One region of the Clostridium ljungdahlii DSM 13528 genome, then DNA from elsewhere that is predicted to be linked to it. Evidence: riboswitches for the same ligand, from Rfam matches in the RefSeq annotation. Region 1 holds a riboswitch; the other holds the start of a gene.
What was found. A riboswitch is a leader RNA that binds a small molecule or an ion and turns the genes downstream of it on or off. The one in region 1 is predicted to bind S-adenosylmethionine.
Positions count from the first base shown of each region.

Region 2: linked by a shared signal. The riboswitch ahead of metA (homoserine O-acetyltransferase MetA) and the one ahead of CLJU_RS21650 (YezD family protein) in region 1 are both predicted to bind S-adenosylmethionine.

Region 1 covers NC_014328.1:2,576,459-2,591,518, reverse strand. The annotation lists gene metK (methionine adenosyltransferase) at 1-107, shown strand, start outside; gene nifB (nitrogenase cofactor biosynthesis protein NifB) at 330-1,601, shown strand; gene nifH (nitrogenase iron protein) at 1,698-2,525, shown strand; gene CLJU_RS11565 (nitrogenase component 1) at 2,564-4,075, shown strand; gene CLJU_RS11560 (nitrogenase component 1) at 4,087-5,439, shown strand; SAM riboswitch class I at 5,773-5,884, shown strand; gene CLJU_RS21650 (YezD family protein) at 5,965-6,123, shown strand; gene mnmM (tRNA 5-(aminomethyl)-2-thiouridylate-methyltransferase MnmM) at 6,248-6,814, shown strand; gene CLJU_RS11545 (S-ribosylhomocysteine lyase) at 6,875-7,354, shown strand; gene CLJU_RS11540 (DNA topoisomerase III) at 7,865-10,069, shown strand; gene CLJU_RS11535 (iron-containing alcohol dehydrogenase) at 10,128-11,303, shown strand; gene CLJU_RS11530 (hypothetical protein) at 11,394-12,068, opposite strand; gene bcaP (branched-chain amino acid transporter BcaP) at 12,917-14,329, shown strand; gene bcaP (branched-chain amino acid transporter BcaP) at 14,809-15,060, shown strand, end outside.
Region 2 covers NC_014328.1:2,688,326-2,698,431, reverse strand. The annotation lists gene CLJU_RS22935 (hypothetical protein) at 1-156, shown strand, start outside; gene CLJU_RS11975 (methyl-accepting chemotaxis protein) at 216-1,511, shown strand; gene metA (homoserine O-acetyltransferase MetA) at 1,608-2,525, opposite strand; SAM riboswitch class I at 2,753-2,860, opposite strand; gene CLJU_RS11965 (APC family permease) at 3,103-4,455, shown strand; gene CLJU_RS11960 (SPFH domain-containing protein) at 4,694-5,713, shown strand; gene CLJU_RS11955 (diacylglycerol kinase catalytic domain-containing protein) at 5,716-6,654, shown strand; gene CLJU_RS11950 (pyridoxamine 5'-phosphate oxidase family protein) at 6,722-7,126, opposite strand; gene CLJU_RS11945 (winged helix-turn-helix transcriptional regulator) at 7,283-7,621, shown strand; gene CLJU_RS11940 (metallophosphoesterase) at 7,615-8,766, shown strand; gene CLJU_RS11935 (cyclase family protein) at 8,876-9,610, opposite strand; gene CLJU_RS11930 (APC family permease) at 9,644-10,106, opposite strand, start outside.

The sequences.
Region 1 (15,060 bases):
CTTATGGCCATTTCGGGAGAACTGATATAGATCTTCCTTGGGAAAGACTTGATAAAGTTAATGAAATAAAAAAAGAATTGGATAGTAGTTTATCCTTAAAAATTTAGTTGATCAGAAAACTGAAGGCTAAAGTAATTTAAATATTGCTTTGGCCTTTTTTATCCGATCGCTACCATTGCTAACACTCCCATTTTTTCAAAGCGGGGGATAAGCACTGCTACGCGCCTGGATAAGTTCTTCTAAGGTTCAGATGGAGAAAAGGTATTCCTTATAAGCAAACTCCACCTGAATCTAAGAATCACTTGATGTAGAAAAGGAGATAATAAAATATGAGTAAAGAGCTTGCAACAAAATCTATTAGTGAAAAGACACTTACGCATCCTTGTTATAATTGTATTGCCCATAAATATGCAAGAATGCATATACCTGTGGCTCCAAAGTGTAATGTAAGTTGTAATTTTTGTAACAGAAAATATGATTGTGTAAATGAAACCAGACCTGGAGTAACAAGTGAAGTGCTAACACCTGAAGGAGCTAGAGACAAATTTAAAATAGTGAGGGATAAGGTAAGAAATTTGACAGTAGTAGGTATAGCAGGGCCTGGCGATCCTCTTGCAAATTTTGATGAGACTAAAAAATCCATAGAATTAATAAAGAAAGAATCAAAAGATATTACTTTTTGTCTTTCAACTAATGGTTTAATGCTTCCTTTTTATGCAGACAAATTAATAGAATTAGGAGTTACACATTTAACTGTAACTATAAATGCAGTTGATCCTAAAATAGGTGGAAAAGTATATAAATTTGTAAACTATTTAGGAGATACTTTTGTTGGAGAAGAGGCAGGAAGAGTACTTTTAAATAATCAATTGTCAGGACTTAAATATGCTGCACAAAAAGGAATAGTATGCAAAGTAAATATAGTTATGATAAAGGGAATTAATGATCTGCATATCCCTGAAATAGTAAAGAAAGTTAAGGAATGTGGAGCATATATGACGAATATTATGCATCTTATACCTGTTAAGGAAAGTGTATTTGAGAATAATCCTACAGTAACTGAAGTGGAATTGAATGATATGAGAAGAGATTGTGAGTTAACATTAAAACAGATGTATCACTGCAGGCAGTGCAGGGCAGATGCTATAGGAACCTTGGATAATGATGTATCAGGCGAGTTTAGAGAAAGCACAGAAAGCTCACAAAACAGTGAAAACAACTTAGAGGATAAAAATGTAATTCAATTGAAAAGCCATAAGTATAGGTTTGCTGTTGCAAGCAAATCAGGTGTAAGTATAGATGAACATTTTGGACATGCAACAGAATTTTATATATATGATGTGATAAATGATGAAATCAAATTTAAAGAAAAGAGAAAGGTAAATAGATACTGCAGTGGGGGATATGATTGTGGAGAACATGAAGATAGAATAGAAAATATAATAAAAAGTGTAATTGACTGTAACGCAGTACTTGTGGTTAGAGCAGGATTTGAACCTATAGATAGACTACATGAAAAGGGAATAAGATTATTTCAAATGTACCAGGAAATAAATGAAGGTATAAGAAAAGCTGCAAAATTACTTAAAAAAGATGAGTAAAATAATTATTAGTTGACTGGAAAACCAGAGGCTAAATAGAATTTACATTTTATTTAGCCTCTATTTTTTTATTTTTAAATTGGGAGGAATATATAAATGAGACAAATAGCTATTTATGGAAAAGGTGGAATAGGTAAATCTACAACTACACAAAATTTAACTGCAGGTTTATCTGAAATAGGAAAAAAGATTATGGTAGTTGGATGTGATCCAAAGGCAGATTCTACAAGGCTGCTTTTGGGAGGACTTGCACAGAGGACAGTACTTGATACGTTGAGAGAAGAAGGTGAAGATGTAGATTTAAATTATATATTAAAAGAAGGCTTTAATGGTATAAAATGTGTAGAATCAGGAGGACCTGAACCGGGGGTAGGATGTGCAGGAAGAGGTATCATAACTTCCATAAACATGCTTGAAAGACTTGGAGCATATACAGAAGATCTGGATTATGTTTTTTATGATGTTTTAGGTGATGTTGTATGCGGAGGGTTTGCTATGCCAATTCGTGAAGGAAAAGCAAAAGAAATATATATCGTGGCCAGCGGTGAAATGATGGCACTGTATGCAGCAAATAATATATCAAAGGGAATAAAAAAGTATGCAAATAAAGGAGGAGTTAGACTAGGTGGAATCATATGCAACAGCAGAAAGGTAGACAATGAAAAAGAGCTTTTGGAGGCATTTGCAGAGGAACTAGGTACACAGCTTATTTATTTTGTACCAAGGGATAATGTAGTTCAAAGGGCAGAAATCAATAAACAAACAGTAATACAATTTGATCCTGAATCAAACCAGGCAAGAGAATATAGATCCCTGGCAGAGGCAATAGAAAAGAACAAAAATTTTGTAATTCCAAAGCCAATGTCACAAAAAAAGCTGGAAGAAATATTTTTAGCTCATGGACTGGTAGAGCAGGTAGTGTAAAATATCATCATTAGAAATTCAATGAGGAGGTAAAATTAATGAAATTTAATCTTAAAAGTTCAGTAGTAAAGACACGTGAGCAGCGACTTGGAACTATTATTGGATGGAAAACTGGAAAAGCTTCTGAGCTTTCCAGGGATTCTGCCTATACATGTGCAGGCTGCAAGGGAAATGGAGGAAAAAGATTGTGTGAAGCCTCAGGACCATTTACACAAGGTTCAACCTGCAGTGAACAAATGGTAGAATGTCAGGCTGGAAATGTAAGAGACGCAGTATTAATTCAACATGCACCAATAGGTTGTGGAACAGGACAGGTAGCTTATAATTCTATATATAGAAATGGTCTTGCCATTAGAAAGTTACCTATTGAAAATATACAAATAATAAATACTAATATAAAAGAAACTGATATGGTATTTGGTGCACTTGGCAAATTAGAGCAATCTATAAGAGATGCATGGGATAGACATCACCCTAAAGCAATTTTTGTTGGCACTTCATGTGCTTCTGGAATTATAGGCGAGGATGTAGACAGTGTTGCAGTTAAAATGCAAGAAGAACTTAAAATACCTGTTATACCAATGCCATGTGAAGGCTTTATGTCAAAGCACTGGAGTACAGGTTTTGATGCTACACAACACGGTATTTTAAGACAAATAGTAAAGAAAAATCCTAAAAAACAAGAAAATCTTATAAATGTAATTAATCTCTGGGGAAGTGATGTGTTTACTCCTATACTAAAAGAACTTGGTCTAGAAGTAAATTATGTTATTGATTTAGCTAAAGTAGAAGATTTGGAGAAGCTTTCAGAGGCTGCTGCAACTGTTACATTTTGTGATACGTTGTCTTCTTATATGGCAGCTGTTCTGGAAGAACAGTTTGGAGTACCGGAGGTTAAAGCTCCACAGCCTTATGGAATTGCAGGAACTGATGCCTGGATAAGAGAAATTGCGAAGGTTACCCATAGGGAAGAAAAGGCAGAAGCTTATATAGAGAGAGAACATAAGAGAATAGCATCAAGGCTAAAAGAGCTTAGAGAACTTCTAAAAGGGAAAAAAGGTTATGCAGCTACAGGTTCGGCATATTCACATGGACTTATTGCAGTACTTAAAGAACTAGGAATTCAAGTGGATGGTTCTCTTGTATTTCATCATGATCCTGTATATGACAGCAATGATCCAAATAAAGACTCTCTGAAATTTTTAGTAGATAACTATGATGATGTTCCTAAATTTAGTGTGAGCAACAGACAGCAGTATCAATTTTATGGTCTATTAAAAGAAGTTAATCCAGATTTTATTCTTATAAGACATAATGGATTGGCACCTCTTGCATCTCGTATGGGAATTCCAGCAGCACCGCTTGGCGATGAGCATCATGCTGTAGGTTATCAGGGAATTTTAAATTTAGGGGAAACAATTCTTGAAATATTGGCACATAAAAAATTCCATCAAGATTTGAAAGAACATGTAAAATTGCCTTATACAAAATGGTGGCTTGATCAGAAAGATCCATATATACTTGAAAAACAAAATTATGCAGTGGAATAGGAGTGAAAATAGTGACAAATACAAAAAATGTAGAAAAATCAAATTCAATAGAACAGGTCAGATATGGATGTGCCATTGGGGCAATGCACAGTGCCTTCGCAATTCCAAGGGTTATTCCAATTACTCACTGCGGTCCTGGCTGTGCAGATAAGCAAACTTCCAATATATCTTTTTATAATGGATTTCAAGGAGGAGGCTATGGGGGAGCATCTGTTGTACCAAGCACCAATATACATGAAAAAGAAGTTATATTTGGAGGCGAAGATAGACTGAGGAAATTAATTGAATCATCCTTTAAAGTTCTTGATGCAGATTTATTCGTAGTTATGACAGGATGCATACCAGATACCGTAGGAGATGATGTAGGAGCTGTAGTAAGTGAATTTCAAGATAGAAATCTTCCTGTAGTATATGCTGAAACAGGAGGATTCAAAGGAAATAATTTTATTGGACATGAGCTTGTAACAGAAGCTATTATTAATCAGTATGTAGGGGATTATAAGGGACCTTTGAAAAAAGGACTTGTAAATGTCTGGTCTCTTCTTCCATATCATAATACTTTTTGGAGGGGAGACCTTACAGAAATTAAAAGAATTCTGGAAGGTGTAGGTTTTGAAGTTAATATTTTATTTGGACATGAGAGTAGTGGAGTTTCAGAATGGAAAAATATCAAAAAGGCACAATTTAACCTTGTGCTTTCCCCATGGCTTGGACTTAAAACTGCAGAACATTTAAAAAAGAAGTATGGACAGCCATATCTGCATATTCCTACAATCCCTATAGGAGCAAAGGAAACAAGCAGTTTCTTAAGGAAGGTAGTGGATTTTGCAGGTATAGATAAAAATAAGGCAGAAGAATTTATTGAGAAGGAAGAAAGAAAATATTATGAGTATCTGGAGGACTTTTCTGACTTTTATGCAGAATATTGGTGGGGACTACCTGCTAAATTTGCAGTTGTAGGTGACAGTGCCTATAATTTGGCGGTAACAAAATTTTTAATAAATCAGCTTGGACTTATACCTGCAAAACAAATTATTACTGATAATCCACCAGAAAGATATAGAGATCTTATAAAAGAGCAGTATAAAAATATAGCAGAGGATGTTTCAACAGATGTGGAATTTGAAGAAGATAGCTATGCAATACATGATAAGTTGAGAAAAACTGATTTTGGACACAAGCCTCCTATTATTTTTGGTACTACTTGGGAAAGAGATTTGGCTAAAGAATTAAAGGGATTTATAGTGGAAATAGGATTTCCAGCATCCTATGAGGTGGTTATATCAAAATCATATATAGGTTACAGAGGAGCTCTTACTCTGCTTGAAAAAATATATACTACTATAGTTAGTGCCAGTGCTTAAATTTATATAACTGCCCCAAACGTAGTGATAAAAGTTTTGAATTCTCTGCAGCTTTAAAGCTCATCTGCTTGAAAGGTCCTAGTTCCTGCTTCTGGTTGAAGTAACTTGGAGGAAGATGAGAGAGGAAGTCATGTAACTACAGTAGATATAACCCTTTTTTATCAAATTTATTCTGTAAAAAAGGGTTTTTATTTAACTTTATTAATTTATCTGGGATATGATCAAATGCGGTATACTAAACATTATCACAATTCAATCATAAATAAAATGAGAGAAAAATTAGACGTTGATAAATGGATAATAATATTGTATAATTATAATAATTTAATATTATTCTTATCAAGAGTGGCGGAGGGACTGGCCCTATGATGCCCGGCAACCTGGATATAGTGAAATATATTCAAGGTGCTAATTCCAACAGGAATATATACCTGAAAGATGAGAGCTTAGAGGAAATTAATAACTTCTTGCATTTCATCTGCAGGAAGTTTTTTTATTTAGGAAATTTTATATTGGGGAGGGATAATAGTGGATAAAAAAAGACTCTGCCGGGGTATTTCAGAAAAGGATCTAGATAGATTGTTGGATATGTTAAAAGTAGTTAACTATGGATCAATAACTTTAGTTATTCAAGATGGTAAAGTTGTACAAATAGAAAAAAGTGAAAAAGTTAGGTTGGTATGATATATTTTTACTTCATATATAGATAAAGGAAAGTATGGGCTTTTAAATTTACAGATTAGATGTATAATATGATATAGAAATTATTACTATAATATTTTAGTAAAGGTTATGGAGCTGGTACTTGATGCAAAATTATTTTACAAATGCAGTTAATATAGCTAGGGATATATGTAAAATAAAACTTAATAAAGGTGATATAGTAGTGGATGCTACTATGGGAAATGGAAATGATACGGAACTTCTAGCAGAACTTGTAGGAAGCTCTGGGAAAGTTTATTCTTTTGATATACAGGAAACTGCCCTTCAAAATACAAAGGAAAAGTTAATGAAAAGCAATGTATCTGAATGGGTAAAATTAATACATGATGGTCATGAAAACATGGACAAATATGTAAAAGATAAAATAAATCTCGTTATTTTCAATTTGGGATATTTGCCTAAAGGGGAACATTCTGTTACAACAAAATCAGAAACCACACTAGTGGCACTTAAAAAAGCTTTGAATTTAATATGTAAGAATGGAATAATAATTTTAGTTGTATATTACGGACATAAAGAGGGAACGTTTGAAAAAGAAGAACTGGAGAAATATACAGAAAAATTAAATCAGAAGGAATATAACGTAATTAATTTATGTTTTACAAATCAGGTTAATAATCCGCCTATGATCATTGCAATTGAAAAGAGATAATTGTTTGACGCAAAAGGATATAAATGCTAATATACAATTAGTTTTAGGAGGCGATAGGTAATGGAAAAAATTGCAAGTTTTACAGTTAATCATTTAAAATTACAGCCAGGTGTTTATGTATCGAGAAAAGATAAGTTTAAAGATGTAGTCCTGACTACTTTTGATATAAGAATGACAAGACCAAATTTTGAGCCGGTTATGAATACAGCAGAAGTTCATACTATTGAACATTTAGGCGCAACTTTTTTGAGAAATCATAAAGTGTATGGATCTAAAACTGTGTACTTTGGACCTATGGGGTGTAGGACAGGCTTCTATTTAATACTAGAAGGAGATTATAAATCAGCAGATGTAGTGGATTTACTTAAAGAAATGTATAAGTTTATTGGAGATTTTGAAGGAGATGTACCTGGAGCAGCGGCAAAGGATTGTGGAAATTATTTAGATATGAATCTTTCTATGGCAAAATATCTGGCGAATAAATTTCTAAAGGAAGTTTTAACAAATATCACAGATAAAAACCTGAATTACCCAGACTAATGTTTGAAAATATATTTTAAACAAAAAATCAACTTATACTACGTATAAGTTGATTTTTAAGTTAGAATATATAGATAATTAACTCTACATGATCTATATGTAGAGACCCTAATTGAAATTTGAACTTTGTTCTTTAAAAATATTGCATAAGTTAACTTTCAGATTAGAGACCCCACATATGGGTAGTCTGAAGCTATTCACGCTGCTCAACTTGTAAAGAGGTATAATAAATCGTATAATATGAAATAGAAGTTTTTACAATATAGTAAATTTTAAACCAACATTGTTTTGTATTTAATAGATAAGGCATTTTCAAAAAAATAACTAGTCAGTATGCTAGCCTATTTTCTATCATACTGCGTCGGTAGAACCCTTAGATAGGATTTACTATCTGCGGAACCTGCCTCCTTGTTTGATAAAAAATATTCGTCGCATCTTTGACTTGTTATTTTCTTTCAAATGCCTAAAGACAAATATAATGATATTAATAAAGCATGAAAGGAAATAAATATGGGTAAAATACTGGTATTAGCTGAAAAGCCTTCTGTAGGAAGAGAAATTGCGAGGGTCTTAAAATGTCGTAAAAAGGGCAATGGATGGTTAGAAGGGGAAAAGTATATTGTAACTTGGGCTTTGGGCCATTTAGTTACTTTAGCAGATCCAGAAGCTTATGATGATAAATATAAAACTTGGAAGCTAGAAGATCTACCAATGCTTCCTAAGTATTTAAAGCTTGTAGTTATAAAACAAACTGGAAAACAATTTAATGCAGTAAAAGAACAATTAAATAGAAAAGATGTAACAGAAATTGTTATTGCTACAGATGCTGGAAGAGAAGGGGAACTAGTAGCAAGATGGATAATTGAAAAGGCTAGAGTAAATAAGCCTATAAAAAGACTTTGGATTTCTTCTCAAACAGATAAAGCTATTAACGAAGGCTTCAGAAATTTAAAACCTTCATCACAATATGATAACTTATATAGGGCAGCACAGTGTAGAGCAGAAGCAGATTGGATTGTAGGACTTAATGTTACAAGAGCATTAACTTGTAAGCATAATGCTCAGCTTTCAGCAGGAAGAGTTCAGACTCCAACTCTAGCTATGATTGTTCATAGAGAAGAGGAAATTAAAAACTTTAAACCAAAGGATTATTACAGTATAATTGGAAATGCCAATGGATATACTCTTCAATGGCAAAATGGTAATGGACATTTTAATACTTTTGATGAAAACTTTGCAAATAAAGTAGTATCAAAAGTTAATGGTCAAAATGGCAAAATACTTGATGTAATAAAAAGCGATAAGAAAAAATATGCACCAGCACTTTATGATTTAACAGAGCTTCAAAGAGATGCTAATAGACTTTTTGGTTACTCTGCAAAGCAGACACTTTCTATAATGCAAAGATTGTATGAGAATTATAAATTTTTAACTTATCCAAGAACGGATTCAAGATATATTTCAGCGGATATAGTGCCTACTCTGCCAGAGAGATTAAAAGCAATATCAGTAGGAAATTATAGCAAATTTGCCATGGAAATTATGAGAGGGAAAATAAGAGCACATAAGGGCTTTGTAGATGATAGTAAAGTTTCAGACCATCATGCTATAATTCCAACAGAGGAAAAAGTTATTCTTTCAAAGTTAAGTAATGAAGAAAGAAAAGTATATGATTTAGTAGTTAAGAGATTTTTAAGTGTTATGCTTCCTCCTTTTGAATATGTGCAAACAACTGTAAAGGCAGAAATTAATGGAGAAAACTTTGCAGCTAGTGGAAAGGTAATTAAATCAAAGGGATGGAAAGCTGTATATGATAAGAATGAAGACTTTGATGATAATGATGGGCTGCATGAAAATCAATTAAAGGAACAGGTACTTCCGAACTTAAATAGAGGAGATAGTATAAAGCTTACAGCAGTTAAAATGCATAAGGGACAGACTAAACCACCTGCAAGATTTAATGAAGGAACGTTGTTATCTGCCATGGAAAATCCACAAAAATATATTAACATGAATAAGGAATACGCAAAAACTCTTGGAGAAACAGGTGGACTTGGAACAGTTGCTACAAGAGCTGATATAATTGAAAAATTATTCAATACTTTTTATATAGAGAAAAAAGGTAAGGAAATAATCCCAACTTCTAAAGGAAAGCAGGTTGTGGAATTGGTTCCAGAAGATTTAAAATCACCACTTTTAACTGCAAAATGGGAAACTGACTTGAATCTGATAAGTAAGGGAAAACTAAATGATAAAAGCTTCATAGGTAATATGAGGAATTATTCAGTAAAGCTTGTGGAAGATGTAAAAGGAAGCCATGATAAATTTAGACATGACAATTTATCAGGAGCTAAATGTCCTGAATGTGGTAAATATATGCTTGAGGTAAATGGAAAGCATGGAAGAATGCTTGTGTGCCAAGATAGGGCTTGCGGCCATAGAGAAAATTTAGCAAAATTAACTAATGCAAGATGTCCTGAATGTCATAAAAAATTGGAACTTAGAGGACATGGAGACGGCCAAGTTTATGTTTGCATAAATAATAATTGTAATTTTAGAGAGAAGGCATCATCCTTTAATAAAAGATTTGATAATAAGCAAGGCAAGAACAGTAAAAGAGACGTAGCAAACTATATGAAGAAGATGAAAAAAGAAAGTGAAGTTCCAATGAACTCAGCTTTAGCAGATGCATTAGCCAAATTGAAGTTAAAATGATAAAGATTATTTTATTGTTTAGCATAATCAGAAAAATTAGTAAGTGAGGGATGTTATTATGGAAAACTTTATTTTTAAAAATGCTACAGAAATTATTTTTGGTAAGGATACCGAAAATCTTGTAGGAAGTAAAGTAAAGGAGTATTCAAAGTCAGATAAAATACTCTTTTGCTATGGGGGAGGAAGCATAAAAAGATCTGGTCTATATGATAGAGTTATAAAGTCCTTAAAAGAAAATGGAATTGAATTTATAGAACTTCCAGGAATTAAACCTAATCCAAGATTAGGACCTGTTAAAGAAGGTATAAGACTATGTAGAGAAAATAATATAAAATTTGTACTATCTGTAGGAGGAGGAAGTTCAGCAGATACGGCTAAAGCTATTGCTGTAGGAGTACCTTATAAAGGAGACGTATGGGATTTTTATACGGGCAAAGCTGAAGTGAAAGAGGCTCTTCCTGTAGGAGTTGTAATAACATTACCTGCTACAGGTACAGAATCTAGTAATAGTTCTGTTATTATGAATGAAGATGGTTGGTTTAAAAAAGGATTAAATACAGTACTTATAAGACCTGCTTTTTCAATTATGAATCCTGAACTTACTTTTACACTACCAGAGTATCAAACTGCTTGTGGTGCTTGTGACATTATGGCACATATAATGGAAAGATATTTTACAAATGTGAAACATGTAGATATAACTGATAGGCTTTGCGAAGCTGCACTTAGAAATGTTATAAATAATGCCCCAATAGTTTTAAAAGATCCCAAAAACTATGATGCTAGGGCAGAAATTATGTGGACCGGTACTATAGCTCATAATGATGTGCTTAGTGCGGGTAGAATAGGTGATTGGGCTTCTCACAAAATTGAACATGAATTGAGTGGGGAAACAGACATTGCCCATGGAGCAGGACTTGCAATTGTATTTCCTGCATGGATGAAATATGTATATAAACACGATATCAATAGATTTGTACAATTTGCAGTAAGGGTATGGGATGTAGATTTATCTTATAGTTCCTGCGAAGATATTGTACTTGAAGGCATAAGGAGAATGACAGCATTTTTCAAGAGCATGGGGTTACCTGTAACTTTAAAAGAAGGAAGTATAGGAGAAGATAAAATTGAAGAAATGGCTAATAAGTGCACGGATAATGGAACTAAAACTGTAGGACAATTTGTAAAATTAAATAAAGATGATATTGTAAAAATATTAAATTTAGCTAAATAATATTAAATTAAATTGCATTAAAAATGGTATGGTATATTTTATTAAAATATACCATACCATTTTTGATACACATGTTATATTAATAACTTATTAAGCACAATTAATAGCCTTTTCTATAGCATAGTTATTTTCCTTTTCTATATGACGCATACTGCAAAATATATTGCTGCACCTTGAACAGCAGTGGTCATCTCCATTTACAGATATGCTTGCGTCGGCTCCATAAACGTAAGTTAAGGATTTATGAGGATATACACAATTATTTACCATCTTAACATTGTGAAATTCGGCATCTTTCAGTTTGCTTAAAATATTATTTTGATACTCTAATTCTATTTCTCCATCGCCAGGAGCTACTTTATGAGTAATACCTAAATTTATTTTAGAAGCTTTGCTGCATATAATATGATGTAGTTGAGAACTCATGTTGAATAGGTAATTACTAGACATGGAATCTAGTAGCAAGGCTTCATAAAAGTTGCCGTTTTCAAACATTTCATTTATTTTATTAGTGCATTTTTCTCCTAAAGTTATTAGACAATATATTGTAAACTTGCATTTAGATAACATATTTAAATTAATACTTTCATCTTTTTCTTCCATCTTAAAAATTCCCAGTGGATTTGAATGATCTTTTAGTATAGGTAGTAAATTTTTGTACATCTTATCTAGGTCATTATATTGAGGCATTTTACCATAAGATTGCACCATCTTTATAACCCTATCCTTATTTAATTGAAACTTAAAACTAGAAATTATATTCATTTGCCTCACCTCACATTTATATCTAAATTTCATAACTATATTATATTAAAATGTAAGGCTAATTGCAAGCAAAAATATGAATTTATTCATATTTTTTTTGCCAAAAATATCATCCATCCAATTCACGATAGATAATATCATGTAAAATAACACTTTTGACTGATTTTAATCAATGCTAAAAGTCCAATTATAGTTCCAATAAGGAATATGATGGACTTGGACTTGCATATTTAACTTTTACTCAACTTTAGCACATATAAAATTTTGAATTAATATAAAATATTGCGAAGCAACTTTTCAGAGGACAATTGACAGAGGACAATGAAGGTGAGTTTTCCTCTGTACATCAGAAAACTAATTTATTTTTAAGCTTGTTTTGCTAAAGCAAAATATCGCTTAAGTAGGTATGTAAAATGTATGATTTTCAGATAATTACTTACTAAAAGAGCACCAATTAAAAATAAAAGAACATAAGTTTCTTTCAAATTGAAGATTTTTCGTAGTATAGCGGAGAAAAATCATCCTTAACTGTCCACTGTCAATTGTCCTCTGTCCTATAGTTAAAAGATTTTCATGTATAAGTTGAATTAAAATGAGGAATTATATAATAGATACCAGAGAAATTATTGAATAAAGCAAAAAAATTCAATTCAAAAAAATATAAGCATATTTTCTAATAAAGATAAAATAGCAAGGATTATTTTACAATGTTATAAAAATACCTATTATTTTTTACAACAATTTTATTAAATGATATTGAATTATACAAAAAATGATGATATGATTAATAAAATATTCATTTTAAAAATAATTTATTATTCATTTTATTTATAAGGGGGAGATACTGTATGAAAAATATTTTTAGAACCAAGCCTATTGAAAGTCTTTTAGCAGAGACTAAAGGAAAGGATGGCTTGTCCAAAGTATTAGGCTCTTTTGAACTTACTATGCTAGGCATAGGCGCAATTATAGGTACAGGTATATTTGTATTAACAGGAATAGCAGCAGCAAACTATTCTGGACCAGCACTTGTAATTTCATTTATTATAGCAGGACTTGCTTGTGGATTTGCAGCACTTTGTTATGCAGAGATAGCAGCAATGGTTCCTGTAGCAGGAAGTGCATACACTTATGGTTATGCGGCACTTGGAGAATTTTGGGCCTGGATTATAGGATGGGACTTAATTCTTGAATATGCTTTTGCAATTGGCACAGTTGCAATTGGATGGAGCGGCTACTTTACTAGTATTGTAGCTGATTTGGGACTAAAACTTCCAACAGCTATTACAAAAGCACCTTTTGAAGGCGGACTAATAAACTTACCTGCAGTAGCTATACTTGTAGTAATAACAGGCATATTGGTAGCAGGTGTAAAACAAAGTGCAACTACAAATAATATAATAGTTGCTATAAAGTTAGCAGTAGTACTTTTGTTCATAGTATTAGGCGTTAGCCATGTTAATACTGCAAATTGGCATCCATTTATGCCTTATGGATGGAAGGGAGTTTTCTCAGGAGCATCAGTAATATTCTTTGCTTATATAGGATTTGATGCAGTTTCCACTGCAGCAGAAGAAGTAAGAAATCCACAGAAGGATTTACCTAGAGGAATTATAGCATCTTTAATAATATGTACTGTATTATATATTGTAGTATCAGCCATATTAACAGGAATGGTTCCATATCTGAAATTTAAAGAAACAGCAGCTCCAGTAGCTTTTGCACTTCAGCAGGTAGGAATAAATTGGGGATCAGCTTTAGTTTCAGTTGGTGCAATTTGTGGACTGACTTCAGTTTTAATTGTTATGATGTTTGGTCAAACTCGTATATTATTTGCAATGTCAAGGGATGGACTTTTACCTAGAGTATTTGGACACGTTGATCAAAGGTTCCATACACCTGTAAAAAGTACTTTACTTGTTGGTATTATAACTATGATAGTAGCTGGATTTACACCAATAGGCGTTGTTTCCGAATTGACTAACGTAGGTACGCTAGCAGCATTTATAATAGTATCTGCATCAGTTATAGTTTTAAGGAAAAAGGAACCAGATAGACCTAGAACATTCAAAGTTCCGTTTTCACCGGTTACACCTGTTCTTTCTATGGCAGCTTGTGCTTTCTTAATATTCAATCTGCAAAAGATAACTTTGGTAAGATTTGCAGTGTGGCTTGTTATAGGACTCGTATTATACTTTGTATATGGGTATAAACACAGCACTGTAAGTGGAGATAATTCAATTGACGAAAGTGCTATGTAAAGAGATATATAAAATTTAATATTAGTTTAATATTAGGTGGAGTTTAACTCCACCTAAAAAACTAGGTATAGTAAATTTGCTATACCTAGTTTTTTACTGTTGTTATACAAATGATATATAACCAATAAAGAATATAAAAAATTCACAAACTGTACAGAACAGTATAAAATAAATTTATTTTTTAAATATTCAGATAAATATAATTCATAAATAAATTGTATAATCTATGCATTTTGCATAATTGAATAAACTAAAAGTATGCATTTCAATGTATAAGTGCATATTAAATAATTATAAATATACACCTATTAAAATTATTAAACATTAAAAAAATATATGCAAAAATCATAAAATCATATTGAATTGTATAAAAAATGGTGGTATTATTAATAATAAATTCATTTTTAGAAATAATACTGGCATGACATTATAGAATGACAGTGTTGTTTTTCAGTTAAATTTAGGGGGGCAATTGACGTATGAAAAATATTTTTAGAACAAAACCCATCGAAAGTCTTTTGGCAGAGACTAAGGGAAAAAATTCCTTAGAGAAATCATTAGGAGCTTTCGAACTTACTATGTTAGGTATAGGGGCGATAGTAGGTACAGGGATATTTGTACTGACAGGAATAGCGGCAGCAAAATATTCTGGACCAGCACTTGTAATTTCATTTATTATAGCAGGACTTGCTTGTGGATTTGCAGCACTTTGCTATGCAGAGATAGCAGCA
Region 2 (10,106 bases), 110 kb from region 1:
CAGATAACTTTTAATAAAAAATCACTTAAAGTTGTGCTAATAATTTATATGGTATGCTGTGTTCTATCATTTTTATTTTATTCTTCAATAAAATTACTTGGACTTAATGACAACATAAGTGTAATTTCTTTAATTATGCTTGGAATATTTGTTTAATTTATGGCCTTATATTTTATAAATGTTATAAATGTACAATTACTCAAAATGGTTTTAATATGAAAGCATTTAATATAACAAAAATTGTACTTTTAATAATAACTTATTTTCAGTATTTATATTTGAACTTTACAATGCACTTAAATTCCATATGGCTTATAGTTTTCTTTTTCGTTATTCTTGGAGCCTTGTTTTTTGATATGAAAATGATTATAGAGTCGATAGCTTTAAGCCTTTTATGTCAAATCATAGTATTTGTAAATAATCCTTCAATTTTTCAGGATAAACAATTGATTATTGCAGAAACGGCTATGAAAATCATCACTATTTTTATAACTTTAGCATTAATTTTCATAGTTGTATACTTTGCATCTAATCTATTAAAGTCAATTGGTGATAAGGAAATTGAGTTAAAAAAAGAAAAGCAAAAATTGTTAGATTTATTTGGAAATATAGCTCAAATTTCTGGTACTGTTTTATCATCAAGTGAAAACTTAAGTGCAGCTATTGAAGAACAAACAAGTTCACTTTTGGAAGTTTCAGAGACAAGCCAATCTGTATCAAAAAGTTTTGGTGAAATGCTTGATAAATCAAATAAGAATAAAGAAATATTAAATACTTTATTAAATGCTAATGAGGTTGTTGCTAAAAAAACCAAGGATAGTGAAGATAAAATAAATTACTTTATAAATATTACAGATAAAAATCAGAAATCTTTAAATGATACTCTTTCAATTATTATGGATATAAAAAATAGTATAGAGGATACGTTTAAGTCTACAAAAGATTTAAAGCAAAAATCAAGACAAGTAGATGAGATATTAAATATTATAGGAGATATATCAGAACAAACTAATCTTCTTGCTTTAAATGCATCAATTGAATCAGCAAGAGCAGGTGAAAATGGTAAAGGGTTTGCAGTAGTAGCAGATGAAATAAGAAAATTAGCTGAAGGAACAAAACAATCACTTAATCAAGCAAGTGCAATAGTGGATGAACTAAAAAATAAAATTGATGTAGTTCAAAAACAAATGACGTATAATAGCGAAAAGTCTCAGAACGGTAATAGTATTATTAATGAAACAGTCAGAGGAATAAATGCTATGACTTCCAATTTGAAATTATTTAGTAATAATGTTCTGGATACAAATAACGCTTCTACTACATTATTTACAAAAACTAAAAATGTAGTTCAATTTAATGAAGAAGTATCGAATATGACAAAAGATACAATATCAAAATATGAAATGATAACAGAAACAATATCTCAAAATGCTGCCACCAGTGAAGAAATAGAAGCTAACATTAATGAACTTAGAAATGTTGCTGAAGATATGAATAAACTTATTAAATAGATTTTGGTTATTTCGAATCTATTTATGAAATTGTAGAGATCTATAAAAAATGGAAATGACACTATTTTATTAAAAGGTCATTTCCATTTTTCTATGTTATTGAAGACTATCCAAATTATAAGGTGTCTCTTGATATACATAGTAATTTAGCCAGTTTAGAAATAAAAGGTTGGCATGACTTTTCCAAGTTGCTCTAGGCTGTTTTGCTGTATCATTATGAGGAAAATAATTTTTCGGAATTTCTATGGGCAAATTAGCTGCTACGTCCCTGTCATATTCTGATTTTAATGTTAAGGTATCATATTCAGGATGCCCTGTTACAAAAATTTGACGTCCGCCTTTTGTTGATACTATATAGACTCCGGCATCTTTTGATTCTGAAAGTATTTCTAATTCAGGTACTTTTTCAATATCTTCTTTTTTTACACAGGTATGCCTTGAATGAGGTGCGTAAAATATATCGTCAAATCCTCTAAGTAACTGTGTGTTTTCTTCATTTATTATATGTGCAAAAACACCAAACATTTTTTTATCTAAAATATATTTTGGAATACCAAAATGGTGGTAAAGTCCGGCCTGAGAGCCCCAACATATGTGCAGTGTTGAATACACGTTTTTTTTACTCCAGTCCATTATTTCAGTTAATTCATCCCAATAGTCAACATCTTCAAATTTCAGTTTTTCAACAGGTGCTCCTGTTATTATCATGCCATCAAATTTTCTGCCCTTTATTTCATCAAAAGTTTCATAATACTTGAGAAGATATTGTTCTGAAGTATTTTTTGATCTGTGAGATTTAGGATACATTAATGTTATATCAACTTGAATAGGGGAATTACTAAGCAACCTTAAAAGTTGTACTTCCGTAACGGTTTTAACCGGCATTAGATTCAATATGACTATATTAAGAGGTCTTATATCTTGTTTTAATGCACGTTTTTCATTCATTACAAATATGTTTTCAGCCTTCAGTGTTTTAGAAGCTGGAAGGTCATTGGGTATATTTATTGGCATAAAAAATCCTCCTTTATATATAGGTAGCTTAGGCATCTTCAAAGAAATAACTATTCAGTATGCTAGGATATTTTTTATCAAATGCCTTAATCAAATAAAAATCTTATTTTGCATATTTAAGTAGTGAACAGCTATACAAAGGAATAGGTTAATTTAAATAATTTGTATAATAAAAAAGCTGTTTTCATAAGAAAAACAACTTTTAATACTAATTATATAAACTATTTTCCTTATCTTTCAGAAATAATCTGCTGGAATTAACACCATACATTCAAATGAAAAATGTTGGTTGTCGGGTTTCATAGGGCCAGTCCCTCCGCCACTCTTGATAAGATTTAAATTGATTTTATTTAGTTTATTATATAGTATACTAAAATTAAACTTTTGTCAAATACAAGTATATGAATAAATAAATTGAAAATTCATAACAATGAAGAAAAAGAAATGTTGGTAAATGCTTAATTCTGTGGTACAATAAAAATTAATATGTCATGCTGTTTGTAGTGCTTAGATAGCATGATGTATAAAAGCAATATTCAGTATAATATTAATAAATCAAAGAGGGGGATATTTGATTATGGAATCAAAGTTAGAAAAAAGGTATGGCCTTATTACGGCTATAGCCATGGTTATTGGTATTGTTATAGGTAGTGGTGTATTTTTTAAAGCAGAAAAAGTTTTAACTGCAACAGGTGGAAATCTTACACTTGGCATACTGGCCTGGGTTATAGGTGGTATTATTATGATTTCTTGTGCCTATACTTTTGCTGTAATGGCAACTAAGTATCAATATGTAAACGGTGTAGTGGATTATGCAGAAGCTACTTTGGGCAAAAAATATGCATATTATGTTGGGTGGTTTATGGCACTCATTTACTATCCAACATTGACGTCAGTATTAGCATGGGTTTCCGCTAGATATACTTGTGTATTACTTGGATTCTCAATTACAGGTGGAGAGTGCATGACTATTGCAGGTCTATATTTGATAGCAAGTTTTGCGTTAAATTCACTGTCACCAATTTTAGCAGGTAAATTTCAGGTTAGTACAACTATTATAAAGCTTATTCCACTAGCTTTAATGGCTGTAATTGGAACAGTTGTAGGTGTGGGTAATGGCATGATTGCATATAATTTTACAACAGTAGTAAAGGAAGTCAATACTTCTAATGCATTATTTACAGCTGTTGTTGCTACAGCTTTTGCTTATGAAGGATGGATAATTGCTACAAGTATTAATGCTGAGTTAAAAGATGCAAAGAAAAATCTTCCATTGGCTCTTGTTGGAGGAACTTTTGTAATTATGATTATTTACATACTCTATTATGTAGGGTTAGCTGGAGCAGTAACAAATAAGGTTATGATGGCTGGCGGTGAAGCAGGAGCTAAATTAGCTTTTCAGACAGTTTTTTCATCAGTAGGTGGTTCACTGCTGTTTGTATTTGTTATCATTTCTTGTCTTGGAACTTTAAATGGATTAATGCTTGGATGTACCCGAGGTATTTATTCTTTAGCAGCAAGGAATATTGGACCAAAACCAGATGTATTTAAGCAAGTTGATAATGTAACAAATATGCCTACTAATTCATCTGTATTTGGATTGCTTCTTTGTGGTATATGGTTATTATACTTCTATGGTGCTAACTTAACAAAGCCTTGGTTTGGATTTTTCTCTTTTGATTCTTCCGAATTACCTATAGTTACTATTTATGCATTGTATATTCCTATTTTTGTTATGATGATGAAAAAAGAAAAAGATTTAAACTCATTTAAGAGATTTATAGCACCTATTATTTCTCTAGCTGGATGTGTTTTTATGATAATTGCTGCTTGCTTTTCTCATAAAATGGAGGTTGTTGCATATCTGATCGTTTTTGCAGTTGTAATGATTTTTGGGGCTGCGTTTTCTAAAGAAAAAATTGCGGAATAAGAATAACAATAGAATTGAATGCATAAAAAGCAAAGGGTTAAAGTGTTTAGCCCTTTGTTTTTATATTTTTTTGATATCTATATTAAAAAAGGTATTGACATAAGCATATGTTAGTATTATTATGTTAATAACAAATAGTTAATAACAAGTTTTAAATATGTAGGCGATAATATGGATAAAAAGCAATTTCAAAATCTAAGTTCTATAAATTTAATAATATTTTTAGGAGGAATAAATTATGTTTGGATTTAAATTTATAAAATTTCAACCAAGTGAGTATGTGTTAAAGTATAGGAATGGTAAAATTGTAAGGGAAGGTGCTGGAATATCATTTTATTACTATGTTCCAACCACTTCAATTGTTCTTGTCCCTATTGGAAGTGTGGATTCACCTTTTATTTTTGAAGAAGTTACTTCAGATTTTCAGACGGTTACAGTTCAAGGACAGGTTACTTTCAGAATTGTCGATCAAAAGAAAATTGCAGGAGTTTTAAATTATACATTTGATATGAAGAAAGGAAAGGGATATGTTTCAGATGATCCTCAAAAACTTCCGCAGAGAGTAATAAATATTGTAAGGGTGCTAACTAAAAAGACAATCGAAAATTTAGAACTCAAAGAGGCTATTAAATCAAGTGAAGTACTTGCAAGTGAGATATTGAGTAATATTAAAAAAAGTGAGGAGATAGAACTTCTTGGAATTGAGATACTTGGACTTTCAATATTAAATATCGTTCCAAATAAAGAAACCGCAAGGGCATTAGAAGCTCAGACAAGAGAACAAATCTTGAAAAAAGCAGATGAAGCTATTTATGAGAGAAGAAATGCTTCAATTGAACAGGAAAGACGTGTAAAGGAAAATGAATACAATACGGAGATAGCAGTTGAAAACAAGAAAAAACAAGTTAGAGAAACTCAACTTGAAGCAGAGAGAACTTTCCAGCAAAAGCAAAATGAACTCAAACAAGAAAAGATGAATTTTGAAACTGCACTTGAAGAAAAAAAGAGATCACTTGTCGACATTTCTGTAAAAAATTCAAAAGTTAGAGCTGATGCAAAAGCTTATGAATTGTCAGCTGTTATGAAGTCACTAGAAGGAATAGATTCTAATGTAATACAATCTCTTGCAAGTATTGGAATGCAGCCAAATAAATTAGCAGCACTTGCACTTCAAGAACTAGCAGAGAATGCAGGAAAAATTGGACAGCTCAATATATCACCTGATCTTTTTCAGGAAATACTTAAAGGGAGAAATTAGTTATGATAAGATTAACTGAAAATAAGATAGTTATAATAAAGAGGAAGACAGGACTTGAAGAATTAATTGCAAGATATAATACAATTGAACAAGCAAAGTTTTATATCGAACATCTTGGAAGTGACTTTTCAGATTATGTCACTGAAGATAAAATTTATAAACAAGCTGTATCTAAAGCTCAAAGTCAACTTGAAGAATTAGGCAGAACTCAAATTGTCGATAGGGATTTTGTACCTAATTTTATATTTGGGGGTAATGATTTAGTGGTAGTTATAGGACAGGATGGTCTTGTGGCAAATACTTTAAAGTATCTTTCAAATCAGCTTTTAATTGGTGTAAATCCTGATCCTTCAAGATGGGATGGAGTGCTTCTTCCATTTAAAGTTGATGATCTTAAATTGGTTGTTAAAGATGTTTTTAATGTAAAAAGACAAGTTAAAGAAGTTTCCATGGCGAAAGCAGCTTTAAATGATGGACAGAGTATTTATGCTGTAAATGACTTGTTCATAGGACAAAAAAGTCATGTATCTGCTAGGTACAGTATAAAGTTAGGAAACGATGAAGAACATCAATCTTCAAGTGGAGTTATTGTATCTACAGGTCTTGGTTCAACAGGGTGGCTCAAAAGTATACTTACAGGTGCTGCAAATATTATAAATAGCACATCAAATTCAGATCTTAAAATCAAACAAAAAAATAATCCAGCTTGGGATATTGATTATTTGTACTTTTCTGTACGAGAGCCTTTCCCAAGTAGAACTACAAAAGCAGATATAGTTTTTGGGAGAATTAAAAAAGGATCTCAACTAAAGATATCATCTCAAATGCCTGAAAATGGAGTCATATTCAGTGATGGCATTGAAAGTGACTACCTCAAATTTAACTCTGGTATAGAAGCCACAATCACACTTGCTGAAAAAAAGGGCCATCTAGTTATATGATTTTATGAAACTCTAAGTAGAAAAAAATGATTTAGTAACTTCCGGAAGTTTAATTTAGTCTTTAAAATTAAAGAGCATATTCTTTAGGTGGATTACCTGAAAAATCGGCTATTGCAGCTTTTGCGTCTTTAAGATAAAAAATTTCAAAAATAGGGTTTTCTGCTGATTTGTAAAGTGATTTTACTAGACTACTGTTCTCTATAATAGCTTTTTTAGTTTCCATATCATTTGAAAACACAACTTTACCATTTAATCTTATCCATGCAAATTTTGGACTTGATGTTGAAATTTCAACATAGGGACATTTTTGAAGTTGGGCAAAAACGTCTTTTTTATTGTTTGTGCAGAAATATAGATTTCCTTCTTTCTCAAGCATAAATTGGAAAGGACGTACTTTGGGTTTACCGTCTAATCCTACAGTTGCAAAATATTGCACTGGATTTTCTTTTAAAAATTTTACTACTTCGTTCATGTTAATGAACCTCCTTTAAAATTGAACTTGCAATTTGCTACTTACAAATTTATAATAATATTCATAATATCAAATGTAAAGTAAGCACTTAAAAGTACTGTAGTTACCTAAAGTATACTATTGTGTGCTTATAACACTTTTAAAGGAGAAACTTTTATGGATAAAAAAGATTTGCCTGCATGTCCAGTTGAAACTACACTCTCACTCATAGGTGATAAGTGGAAAGTTTTAATCATTAGAGATTTGCTTACAGGTACCAAAAGATTTGGAGAATTAAAGAAGTCGGTTGGAAGTATTTCGCAAAAAGTTTTGACTCAAAATTTAAGACAGATGGAGCAGGATGGCCTTGTAAATAGAAAAGTATATGCCGAGGTTCCACCTAGAGTTGAGTATTCACTGACAAGCCTTGGATTCAGTTTAAAGCCAATACTAGATGTCATGTGGAGTTGGGGAGAAGAATATAAGAAATGTAGTGTAGGTAATCACTTATGTTAATTGAAAATATTATTTTACTTATACTTATTTTGATTTTATATATAATAGTATGGTATTACGTTGGAAGAAAAGTAAAAGGGGTATTTTTAAAGAAAAATAAAAATTTAAAAAAGAGATTGTACTGGATTGCATTTTGGTTTATAGCTTTTTCTTATGTTATAAGTTCTATATTTAAAAGTGTTGTATCAGTAAACAACATATTAGCTTCTTTATTAACACTAATAGGAGCAGTATCCCTAGGCACTTTTTATTATTTACTTATATTGTTTATACTCACGGATGTGGTAAAGTTTGTTTTAAAAAAAGTAGGATTTAAGGGGAGAATTAGAAATTATATAAGCGCCATATATAATGACGGAATTTCAATTTTTATAATAGTTTTAATTATTTTTTGCTTTGGCATGTGGAATGCCCTTCATCCAGTCGTAACAAATTATAGTATAGATATAAATAAAAGTGCAGGTAAAATAAATTCACTAAACGTGGTAATGGTGTCAGATGTACACATGGGTATAATGATTAAGGAAAAAGGTATTGATAAAATGGTGAATTCCATAAATAAATTGAAACCTGACATAGTTTTATTTTGTGGAGATATGGTTGATGAAAGCACCACTACGAAGTTAAAGAAGTATTATGGACAAGCTTTTAAAAGGATAAACTCAAAGTATGGTGTATATTACATTACAGGAAATCATGAATATGGAGAAAATTTATCTGAAACAATTAGTTATATGAATAAAGCAAAGGTTAAAGTACTGCAAGATAAAGCAGTTAAAATAGACAATAGTTTTTATGTGGTAGGTAGAAAGGATGCTGATAGCGGCGAAAAGATAAAACCGCTAAATGAAATTTTGAAAAATACAGACAAATCCCTACCTATTATAGAATTAAATCATAGACCGGTGGGTCTTGAGGAGGCTCATAAGGAAAATGTGGATTTACAGCTTTCAGGACATACTCATAAGGGACAATTTTTCCCTAATAATCTTATAACAAGGTTTATTTATGAAGATGACTATGGATACCTTAAAAAGGACAATTTTAATTTAATAGTTACTTCTGGTTATGGAACCTGGGGACCTCCCATAAGAATTGGAACAAAAGGTGAAATAGTAAACATTAAAATTAAGTTTAAGCACTAGAGGTGCATGAATTATGAATAAGAAAAATGAGACAAGTAAAACATATATTTTACTTGCCTCATTTTTATTTAGGGGGAATTAAGTTAATGATGTATAATACACTATTAATTTAAGGTAGAATGGCAAATGAACGAACAGGGAAACCGGGTGCCTTTTGAGCCTTAGGAACTATGCTGAAGATTATTGCTCCAGTTGGAGGTACTTTGTCCAAATTGGTCATAACTTCAATTTGATAATGATCTTCTTTTAATACATAATATTCTCCCTGAAATCCAGTTGTTTTTTGTTCTATTGGTGCATCTGTATCAAAGGTTTCATGTCCATTTGCTGCTATTTTACGAGTTTCATATAAGAACTTGAGTGCATCAATGGACCATCCAGGATAATGCTCGTCACCATTTTTGTCAAGATTTAAAAGTTTATCTTGATCCGGCCACCTTTTACTCCAGTCAGACCTAAATGCTACAAAAGAACCTTCTGGTATTTTACCATATTTCTTTTCCCATTCTAAAATGTCATCTACTGTAAGTACGTAGTCATCATTTTCTTTTACTTTCTCTGAAAGATCTATAACCACAAGAGGTAAAACAAGTTCTTGAAGTTCCAATTCATCGATATATCTGCCGCCTTCTGCAAAATGCACTGGAGGATCAAGGTGAGTTCCATATTGTCCTGCAAATGTATATTGTTTTACAAAGAAACCATCCTTGTGAGTGAAAATAGTTTCAAATTTTGCAGGATTAAAGCTTGCAAATCTTGGAGTGTCCGGTCCAAATTCATGGGTAAGATCTACCCATTGGTGTTTTTTTAAATCACTTAAAGTATTCCATAAACTATTAGTCATAATATATAATCTCCTTCTAAATTAAATAATATATTAATTAGCAACCTTCTCTTTAGAGGCTGCAGGTAAAACCGAACTTTTTTTATAAATAGAAGTAATACTAAAACCTACTATTATCCATGCCAAAACTATATAAGGGAATATATTATTAGGAAAGGCTGGTATAGGATAAATATTTGAATAAAAGGTAAATGCTAAAACGAGTAGAGCTATAACTGGTATAATAAGCTGCCATGTCCATATTTTTTTCTTCCCAAAGTATATAAGTGAACCCAAACTTGTTATAAAGTAAGCAACAAGTAAGGCAAGTGCACCTATTGTTCCTATATATCCAAATACTTCTACTCCATCATGTTTAAAAAGTGCTAAAACAGGAATTATTATTATTGCAAGTATGATGTTTAAAGCTACATAAGGAGTATGGTGTTTAGGGTGTACACTAGAAAAAATTTCTGGAACATTACCATCTTTGCTCATTGAATATAAAAGCCTTGAA